Gimesia maris: one gene and its partner. The protein of the gene in region 1 binds, or shares a complex with, the protein of each later gene. Links are inferred from orthologs where the notes say so. Each region holds a gene or a part of one and is shown in the gene's direction. Other genes may lie near its edges.

Region 1 (4,644 bases):
CTGCGATCCATGCCGGAAGTTCTGCAGGGACTGGGAGTCAGCATTCTTTCGACCAGCAAGGGTGTTCTGAGCAATCGTGAAGCAAAACAACAGGGTGTCGGCGGCGAATTACTCTGCACTATCTGGTAGTATCGATGTTTATCCAGGCGGGCGAACCTTGTTCTGCTGCCTTTAATTTAACTGGAATTTGAAGTTATGTCTCGAATCGGTAAAAAGCCAGTTCCCGTTGCTGCTGGAGTGGAAGTCAAAGTTGACGACACCTCGATTTCCGTCAAGGGAAAACATGGTGATCTGTCCTTTGCATTTCATCCATCAATGACGGTTGAACTTGATTCGGAAACGAATGAAATTAATGTGATTCGTCCTGATGATTCCCGCCAGAGCCGTGCTCTGCATGGTCTGACCCGGGCGTTGATTGCCAATATGGTTCAGGGTGTAGAAACTCCGTTTGTACGGAAACTGGAAATTCAGGGTGTTGGTTACCAGGCCTCTCTGAATGGCAGCAAGTTAAGCCTGCAGGTCGGGTTTGCCAACACGATCGTACTGGAAGTTCCAGCAGGTGTGATTTGCGAATTACCAAGCAGCACCAATATTGTCCTGACCAGTGCAGACAAGCATGCTGTCGGTCAGTTTGCAGCAAATATTCGTAGCGTACGTCCTCCGGAACCTTACAAAGGTAAGGGGATTCGTTATGAAGGTGAATATGTACGGCGTAAAGCTGGTAAGGCATTTGCTAACTAGTACAATCTTCACCTGGCTGTTTAAGCAGTCAGTCAGCGGTCTGATATTCAGGCGATACTGTTTTTGAAAAGATGACGGTAAAATGAAACTAGAAAAAACACTGAAAAAGCAGAAACAACGGCGTTCGTTCCGCATTCGCAATACGGTTCGTAAAACGGGTCGTTTACGGTTATCTGTATATCGAAGCAATAACCATATCTATGCTCAGCTGATTGATGATACAGCTGGTGTGACCCTGGTCTCCGCCAGCACGAAAGACAAAAGTCTGGCTGGAGAGATTGAGAATGGCGGAAACATTGCCGCTGCCGAAAAAGTAGGTAAGCTGATTGGCGAACGAGCTGTGGAAAAGGGGATTAAAGAAGTCGCCTTTGATCGTGGCCCTTACCGTTACCACGGGCGTGTTGCTGCCCTGGCTGATTCTGCCCGCAAAGCCGGACTGGATTTTTAATAGAGACAACACTCAATACGGGTTGGAGAAGATACCGTGTCAAAAGATGGTTCAAAGCAAACACCAGAAACAGTCATTCAAATCCGCCGTTGTGCCTGCGTGGTCAAGGGGGGACGTCGATTCAGTTTCACCGCTCTGGTTGTTGTCGGCGATAAAGAAGGTCGTGTGGGCTGGGGATATGGCAAAGCCATCGAAGTACCACTGGCAGTCGATAAAGCGGTCAAGCAGGCCAACCGCAGTATGATTAAAACAAACATAATTGAAAATACGGTACCCCACGAAGTGGTTGGCCGTTTTGGTTCTGCCCGTGTGCTGCTGTTACCCGCCCGTCCTGGTACTGGTATTATTGCCGGAGCTGGAGTTCGAGCCGTGGTCGAAGCTGCCGGTATTACTGATATTTATACAAAGAGTCGTGGTTCCAATAATCCAATCAATGTCGTGAAAGCGACCATCGATGGACTCTCAAAACTGCGAACCCGGGAAGACATTGCACGTTTGAGAGGAGTAGAAGTCTAATGATTATTGATGACGTCCATCGCGGAATAAAAAAGAATAAGAAAAAGAAGCGTGTTGGCCGTGGACCTGGTTCCGGTCACGGTAAAACTTCCACCCGTGGTGAAAACGGTTACGGAAGCCGCTCTGGTTCCTCTCGTCGTACCAGCTTTGAAGGGGGACAGACTCCCTTGGCAATGCGGGTTGCAAAACGGGGCTTCAATAACAAGCAGTTCGCGAAAAAAGTCGCTGTTGTCAATGTGGCTACTTTAGAGCAGGCATTTGAAGCAGGGGCAGAAATTACCCCAGAAGTGCTGGCTGAAAAAGGTCTGGCCAAAGGTCGTTTCGATCAGGTGAAAATCCTGGGGAACGGAGACCTGACCAAAAAGTTCACTGTATCCGCTCACCTGTTTTCTGCGTCTGCTGAATCTAAGATTCAGGCAGCTGGCGGAACTGTCAGTCGCGTTTTGTCATAAGTAATTTCATTCAAGGACTTGATCTCAGCAGTTAAGAATACGATTCCCCTTTTCTTGCGGATTCGCTAAAATCCACAGCAAAGTTTTAAATCAATGCCTGCTGAATTATGACACAAAGGATCGCTACTTATGCTCGGTAAATTATTAGTTCTGTTCAAAATTCCCGAGCTTCGTAAAAAAATTGTCCTGACGCTGGGGCTGTTGGCCATTTACCGGATGGGTTTCTGGATTGCTCTTCCTTTCGTCAATCAGGCACAGCTTTCAGAAACGCTGGTTGATTTACAGAGCCAGCAGGGTGGTATCGGACAGGTGATGCAGGTCATCTCCCTGTTTTCCGCTTCAAATATTGGCCAGAGTACCATCTTTGGTCTGGGCATTATGCCTTATATCTCTGCTTCGATTATCTTCCAGTTGATGGGGACGGTCTATCCACCCCTTGAGCGACTCCAGAAAGAAGGAGAAGCGGGACGGAAGAAAATTAATGAATATACACGTTATGCAACGGTTGTAATCTGTCTGGTACAGAGTTTTTTCTGGATTCGTACGCTGGCCGGCGGGTTTGGCTCGGGTACCAGTCTGATTCTGGATGGGTACCAGGGATTATATTTCCAGATTGTGGCCACCATTACCATGACCACGGGAACAGTCTTCCTGATGTGGATTGGTGAGCAGATTGATGCCTACGGCATTGGTAACGGGATCAGTCTGCTGATTATGGCGGGTATTCTGGCCCGGATGCCTCAAGCTGGCTGGAGTCTGATTGAGCCTGCCTTCGAAAAGGGGATCGCTCTGGGTACCGATACCGGGATCGACCGCCTGTTGATTCTGGCACTGGTGTTTGTGTTTGTGGTGGTCTGGGTGATTGCCATTACCCAGGGACAGCGTCGCATTCCCATTCAGTCAGCCAAGCATGTACGCGGTCGCCGGGTTTCCGGTGGTCAGCGTCAGTCACTGCCATTACGCGTCAACCAGGCTGGTGTCATGCCAATCATCTTCGCTTCCAGTCTGCTGATGTTCCCCTACTTTTTATTCCATGGCTTAAGCCAGTACTTTTCCACCTCTGCCTTCTGGGCCATGCTTGATGAAGCATTCCAGCCGATGAGTCGTGGATTTGTTTACACAATGTCTTATGTGGTCTTGATTTACTTCTTCTGCTACTTCTGGACGGCGATTACATTTAATCCCAAGGATATGGCAGAAAACCTGAAAGATTATGGTTCGTTTATCCCCGGTTATCGTCCAGGGGCTCGAACAGCCGCTTATCTGGAGCAGGTGATGGTTCGTATTACCTATGTAGGTGCCGCGTTCCTGTCACTGGTTGCGATTATTCCCACGCTGGTGTCCACCTGGTTAGGGGTCGACTTCCTGGTGGCGAGTTTTTACGGTGGAACCGGATTACTGATTGTGGTTTCCGTGGTGCTGGATCTGGTCAATAAAATTGACAGTCACCTGGTGATGCGAAACTACTCAGGATTACTGGAGAGCGATCTGTAAAGATTAAACGGGTGAGTCATGGCGAAATTCACCAAAAAAGGTGCGTTTCGCTTGTCGATTCACGTTCGCGGCGTTTATAATTTCCTGATTCGCTCCGCTTCGGAAATTGTACAGGTTTGATATGAAGCCGGAGTTTGCTCATTTTATGGGCGCAATTAATTAAATTTACACGAGTTACATTCAGCGGGAACCTGATTTTCGCCAGTAGTGAGCTCGATTATATCGTGAACCAAAGTTAGATAGAGAAGTCGTAGTACGATGAAAGTCCGAGCCAGTGTTAAGCGGATTTGTGAAAACTGTAAAGTCATTCGGCGAAAAGGGCGGGTCTATGTGATCTGCTCTTCCAACCCGCGCCATAAACAGCGTCAGGGTTAATCGTCTCGAATTCAGTTTCATTGATTTGACTTCAGTTTTTAAATCCAGCGGAGTGAACTAAAAATGCCACGTATTCTCGGTGTTGATATTCCGAACGAAAAGCCTGTTTATGTTTCCCTGACCTACCTGTATGGAATCGGAAAAGTAACCGCGCTAGATATCTGCCACAAGTTAAACATCAATCCTCAGTTGAAAGCCAAAGATCTGACCGACGATGAGTTGAGCCGGATCGTGAATATGCTGGATACCGACTATTCCGTCGAAGGTCAGTTGCGTCGAGCTACGACTCAGGATATTGCCCGACTGCGAGATATCCAGTCTTATCGTGGCATACGTCATCGTCGTGGCCTGCCGGTTCGCGGACAGAATACACAAACCAACGCCCGTACCCGTAAAGGTGGTAAGAAGACCGTTGCCGGTAAAAAGGGTGTTAAGGATGCCCGTCACTAGGCCGTTGAATCCCCTGGGTTCCGTTGCCTGTGTCAAGCGAAGAATAAGATCAGACCGAGGTCGTTGTCAGTTGCGGCGACCTGAGATTAAAACATCCCAAATCATGAGTTTCAGTTTCTGAGTTTAAGCAGACAGAAACATCAGGAGTAGCAGAGTGGCTAAAGTCAA
Region 2 (4,959 bases), 4.5 Mb from region 1 along the record:
AATTTCGGCTAAATTATCCAGAGGAAGATATTACAAATGCCCCAGACTTGGCACATTGGTTGCATTTCTGTATGAGTGAGCCTTCCAATCTCTGAAGTTGCGGTCGCAAGCCGGCGGAATAACGCCATTGACCATATTTTTCAAAATAAATAAACTTCGGAAAGAGAAGAACTTACAGAAATTAAATGTATTCTGGATAAGGATGGTCTGCTGCTGGCGAATAATTCAGTCATCAGGGAACGGTTTCTTGTTCCTGCCAGTATGACAGTCGCACCGTGATCAACCAGAAGAAATATTGAAGACTATTTTTCGAGAATTCGAGTTCGGGTTAAAAAATGGAATTCCTAGACAAGCTGGGTGAATGGCTAACAACAGTAACGGCATGGTTGGAACGATTTCTGACCGGGTTGTTCGGTTCATCGAATGAACGACAGATACGGAAACTGGGTTTCGTCCGGGATAAAGAGGGGCATGATCAAATCGTGCCCGGATCCATGCTGGCAGAAATCGACAGTTTTGAACCGGAGTTGATGAAACTGTCCGAAGAAGAATTGAAACAGACCGCGGAGAAACTCCGCGCCCGCCTCGCTGCGGGGGAAACCCTGGATGATATTCTGACTTATGCATTCGCAGCCGTTCGTGAGTCGGCTCGTCGCAATTTGAGTATGCGACATTACCCGGTGCAGATGATCGGGGGCTACTTTCTGCATAAAGGCATGATTGCAGAAATGGTCACCGGGGAAGGAAAAACGCTGGTATCGTCTCTGCCGGCCTTCCTGAATGCGCTTTCCGGCAAAGTCCATATTGTGACCGTCAATGATTATCTGGCTTTACGCGACATGGAATGGATGGGCCCCATTCATATTGCGCTGGGACTGACTGTCGGGGCGATCCAGTCCAAAATGGGTCCCGAAGAACGCCAGAAGCATTACGGCTGCGATATTACCTATGGTACGAATAATGAGTTCGGATTCGACTATCTGCGGGATAACATGAAACCGGTCAAAGAACTGCAGGTGCAGGGACCCTTAAATTATGCCGTCGTTGACGAAATCGATAATATTCTGATCGACGAAGCACGTACGCCGCTGATTATTTCCGGCCCCGCACAGGATGATCTGACCAAATACTCCAAAGCCAATTCCGTAGCCCTGAAGCTGATTCCAGGCACCGATTTTGAAGTCAAAGAAAAAGAGCATACCTGTCACTTAACGGACGCGGGGGTCAAACACGCGGAAGAGCTGGCTGGTGTGGAAAGCTTTTATACCGCCGGGAACATGGAATGGCCGCACCTGATCGATAACTCCCTGAAGGCACATCACCTCTATAAACGGGATGTGAATTATGTCGTTCAGCAGGGCGAAGTGATTATCGTGGACGATCATACCGGGCGACTGATGCCGGGCCGTCAATGGGGCGATGGTCTGCATCAGGCGGTGGAAGCCAAAGAAGGTGTGAAAATCAAAGAAGAGTCGCAGACTCTGGCGACGATTACCCTGCAGAACTTTTTCAAATTATACGATAAGCTCTCCGGCATGACCGGTACGGCGATGACGGAAGCGGAAGAGTTCTGGAAGATTTATCAGCTGGATGTAGTCAGTATTCCAACCAACCGTCCCATGCAGCGTATCAATCATCCCGATGTGATCTATCAGACGGAAAAAGAAAAATGGACTGCGATTGCCGACGAAGTCCGCGAAGTTCATAAACAGGGACGCCCGATTCTCGTCGGTACCGTTTCGATCGAACAGTCGGAAATTGTCAGTCACAAACTGAGTAAATATGGCATTCCTCACAATGTGCTGAACGCAAAGCATCACGAACGTGAAGCGGAGATCATTGCGCAGGCAGGTCGTAAAGGCGCTGTCACCATTGCTACGAATATGGCCGGGCGTGGTACTGACATTATTCTGGGGGGAAGTGCGGAGCATATCGCCTGGGATGAATTGAGCCAGAAATACGCGTCCCGAATTGAAGTCCCCAAAGCGGAGTGGGACAAACTGGTGAAAGAGATTGAAAAACGGGAGGGCATGGATGTCGAAGCCGAAGAAGTCATGCAGCTGGGGGGGTTGCATGTGATCGGTTCCGAGCGTCACGATTCCCGTCGTATCGACCTGCAGCTGCGTGGTCGTTCGGGACGTCAGGGAGACCCCGGTTCCAGCCGCTTCTTCCTTTCACTCGAAGACAAACTGATGCGGGTGTTTGCCGGCGAATGGGTAAAAAATATTCTGTCTCGTCTGGGCATGGAAGAAGGAGAGGCCATCGAGAGTCGGATGGTTTCCAAACGTGTCGAAGGGGCACAGAAGAAACGGGAAGAAACCCATTTCGAGCAGCGTAAGCATCTGCTGGAATATGATGAAGTCATGGACGAACAGCGAAAAACCGTCTATGGCTACCGTCAGCGGATTCTGGATGGCTGCAACTGCCGCGATCTGATCCTGGAAATGATTGAACGCCAGGTCGATGAAGAAACAGAGCGTCTGCTCGATAAAAATTACAGCTGGGATACAATTGCCGCCTGGTGTGGTCAGGAAGCTCATATCGAAGTGGATGCCGCGAATATTCGTGATATGGATTACGAGCAACTGGTCAGCTATCTGAAAGATGAAGCCAGCCTGCAGGCGGATGATATCATTGCTGAACAGATCAATGAGAATCTGCCGGAAGAATATGAAGATGACTGGAACTGGCAGGCGTTGACCAAATGGGCGAATGCTTATTTCAATTTGAATCTGAATGAACGCGAACTCAAAAAAATCGGCCGGGATGGTCTGCATGAAACGCTCTTCGATCATGCTCAAAAAGCCATCGAGCGCATCGATTTCACCCCCTTGCAGGCATTTCTGGATGGAGAATGGGGTTCCCGTTCCCTGGCAGGCTATCTGAACTATCAGTTCGGCATCGAAGCCGACCCGGAAGAATTCAAATCGCTGAGTATTCCCGAAGCGAAAGCCAAAGTACTGGAAAAAGTAAAAGAGCTGTATCGGGAAAAAGAAGTCACCTTCCCGGTAACCGTCGGGATGTACAATTTTCTGGGCAATCAACAGCCCGGGAATGAATCAAACAGCCGCGTTGGCCTGGTGAAGTGGGCCAACTCCAGATTTCATTCCAACCTGGATCTGGAAGCCCTGAAAGGGAAACAGGTTAATGAGATTCAGAATATCCTGTCCGCAGAAAGTGAAAAGGTTTTTGTTAACGGAGAAGCTTCAAAGCAGATCGAACAGTATCTGACCAAAGCCTATGCTCCTGAATCGGAAGTCTCTGCCGGAAAGAATCTTCAGCCCGTGCAGAACAAAGCCGCTCTGGGAGAGCTGGCTCAGTGGGCAAACGAGGAACTCGAACTGAATCTGACGACGGAAGAGCTGGAACCCCTGACCGACGATGAAGTGAGAATTCGCCTGTATCAGGCTTACAACAAACGTTATCGCCCGGAACTCAGTCAGGCAGAACGCTCGCTGATTCTGGAAGTTCTTGATACATCGTGGAAAGACCACTTGTACTATATGGATCATTTGCGGTCCGGCATTGGTCTGGTTGGCTATGCCCAGAAAGATCCCAAAGTTGAATACCGCCGCGAAGGGATGAAGGCCTTTGATGCCATGTGGGGCCGCATTGGTCAGCAGGTCACTTCAGCGATTTTCCGACTGGAAAAACAGAGTCCTGATTTTGTCGGTTCTTTATGGCGGGTTACTGATACGGTCCACGAAGAAGTGACGGATGATTACGATTACGATGAGGAGAGTGAAGGGGATACCAATTCTTCCGAGCCTGCTCAGCAGCCAATCGATCCGATTGTCAATCAGCAACCCAAGGTCGGTCGAAATGATCCCTGTCCGTGTGGCAGCGGGAAGAAATTTAAAAAGTGCTGCGGAAAGAATCTGTAGTTCATCACATTCCGGTATTGAAGTCCGGTTGGGGAATGGAATCCCGTGCAAATTTATGCTTACCTGTTGAATCTCGTTTATTGCCTGTTGCTGGCCTGTGCTTCGCCAGTCATTCTGTACCGGGTTCTGGTTCAGAAAAAATATCGAAGCGGGTTGGCGCAGAAGTTTTTCGGACAGTTGTCCGAGCGAAACAGCTATGAGCCCTGTTTCTGGTTTCATGCCGTCAGCGTGGGGGAAGTCTTACAACTGCCTCCCCTGCTGGAAGAACTGAAACGACAGAATCCCACACTCGAACTTGTGATTTCGACGACTACGCATACCGGGTATGCGGTGGCAAAAGAAAAGTTTCCTGAGTTTACCGTCTGTTATTTTCCCCTGGATTTTTCCTGGGCGGTCAAGCGGGCACTGCAGCGCATCAGGCCGACGGCAGTGCTTCTGGTGGAGATGGAACTCTGGCCGAATTTCGTATTAGCAGCAGATCAGGCGGGGATCCCCGTCTCGATTATCAATGGTCGCTTGAGTGAAAAAAGTTTTCGCGGGTACCGGAAACTTCGCTGGCTGATCGGTCCGCTGCTGAACCGTCTAAAGCTGATTGCCGTTCAGACCGACGCGTATGCGGAACGTTTTCAGAAATTGACAGGCCGTGCAGATCGGATTCAGGTGACCGGCTCGATTAAATTTGACGGTATCCAGGTGGATCGGGCGAATCCGTTGACGGCAGAACTGCGGAACATTTTTCGCCTGAAATCAGGGGAAACTGTTCTGATCGCTGGCAGCACTCAGTCGCCGGAAGAGCAGATTGCCCTGGAGGTTTACCTGGCAGCCAGGCAGCAATTTCCCCGCCTGCGCCTGATACTGGTACCCCGTCATCAGGAGCGGTTCCATGAAGTGGCAGAGCTGGTGAAACAATACGGACTTCCACTGATTCGGCGCAGCGAACAGGAGTCGGGAGAAGCAGGATCTGTTTTACCGTTCACAAACAGCCAGACCCCTGCGATCGGACTGCTGGATACGCTGGGAGAATTGAAAAGCTGCTGGGGGCTGGCAGATATTGCGTTCGTCGGGGGAAGCCTGA

What was found. The genes of interacting proteins can lie anywhere in the genome.
Region 2: the proteins of secY (region 1) and secA are in contact, whole or in part, in a crystal structure (PDB 3DIN), measured with the Thermotoga maritima proteins. The link is inferred for Gimesia maris from one-to-one orthologs. Residues at the interface, in WP_004081795.1 of Thermotoga maritima: Glu108, Gly109, Glu110, Glu111, Ala236, Glu237, Arg238, Arg239, Ile240, Thr241, Ile242, Gln243, Tyr244, Ala245, Arg246, Arg247, Val248, Thr249, Gly250, Arg251, Arg252, Val253, Tyr254, Gly256, Ala257, Ser258, Thr259, Tyr260, Leu261, Pro262; in WP_004082002.1 of Thermotoga maritima: Glu261, Ala262, Arg263, Lys300, Ala301, Arg302, Thr303, Ile304, Ile305, Leu323, Tyr324, Asp325, Pro326, Val329, Ser330, Tyr333, Ile336, Lys340, Phe345, Val349, Glu363, Phe364, Tyr374, Ser375, Gly376, Gly377, Glu393, Ile395, Thr482, Ser483.

The regions. Positions count from the first base shown.
Region 1 is NZ_CP042910.1:7,231,424-7,236,067, reverse strand. What follows is about bases 1,575-4,468. They hold secY (preprotein translocase subunit SecY), read left to right. Parts: upstream 1,575-2,286; coding sequence 2,287-3,651; downstream 3,652-4,468. Other genes in these bases: rpsM (30S ribosomal protein S13), read left to right, coding at 4,090-4,468; rpmJ (50S ribosomal protein L36), read left to right, coding at 3,910-4,026; rplO (50S ribosomal protein L15), read left to right, coding at 1,705-2,157; rpsE (30S ribosomal protein S5), read left to right, coding at 1,575-1,705. In the rest of the region: rpsH (30S ribosomal protein S8), read left to right, coding at 1-129; rplF (50S ribosomal protein L6), read left to right, coding at 196-741; rplR (50S ribosomal protein L18), read left to right, coding at 824-1,189; more of rpsE, read left to right, coding at 1,226-1,574; more of rpsM, read left to right, coding at 4,469-4,476; rpsK (30S ribosomal protein S11), read left to right, coding at 4,631-4,644. UniProt on the Escherichia coli protein: The central subunit of the protein translocation channel SecYEG. Consists of two halves formed by TMs 1-5 and 6-10.
Region 2 is NZ_CP042910.1:2,700,088-2,705,046, forward strand. Bases 1-4,084 are described here. They hold secA (preprotein translocase subunit SecA), read left to right. Parts: upstream 1-335; coding sequence 336-3,884; downstream 3,885-4,084. Other genes in these bases: GmarT_RS09995 (3-deoxy-D-manno-octulosonic acid transferase), read left to right, coding at 3,930-4,084. Outside these bases: more of GmarT_RS09995, read left to right, coding at 4,085-4,959. UniProt on the Escherichia coli protein: Required for protein export, interacts with the SecYEG preprotein conducting channel.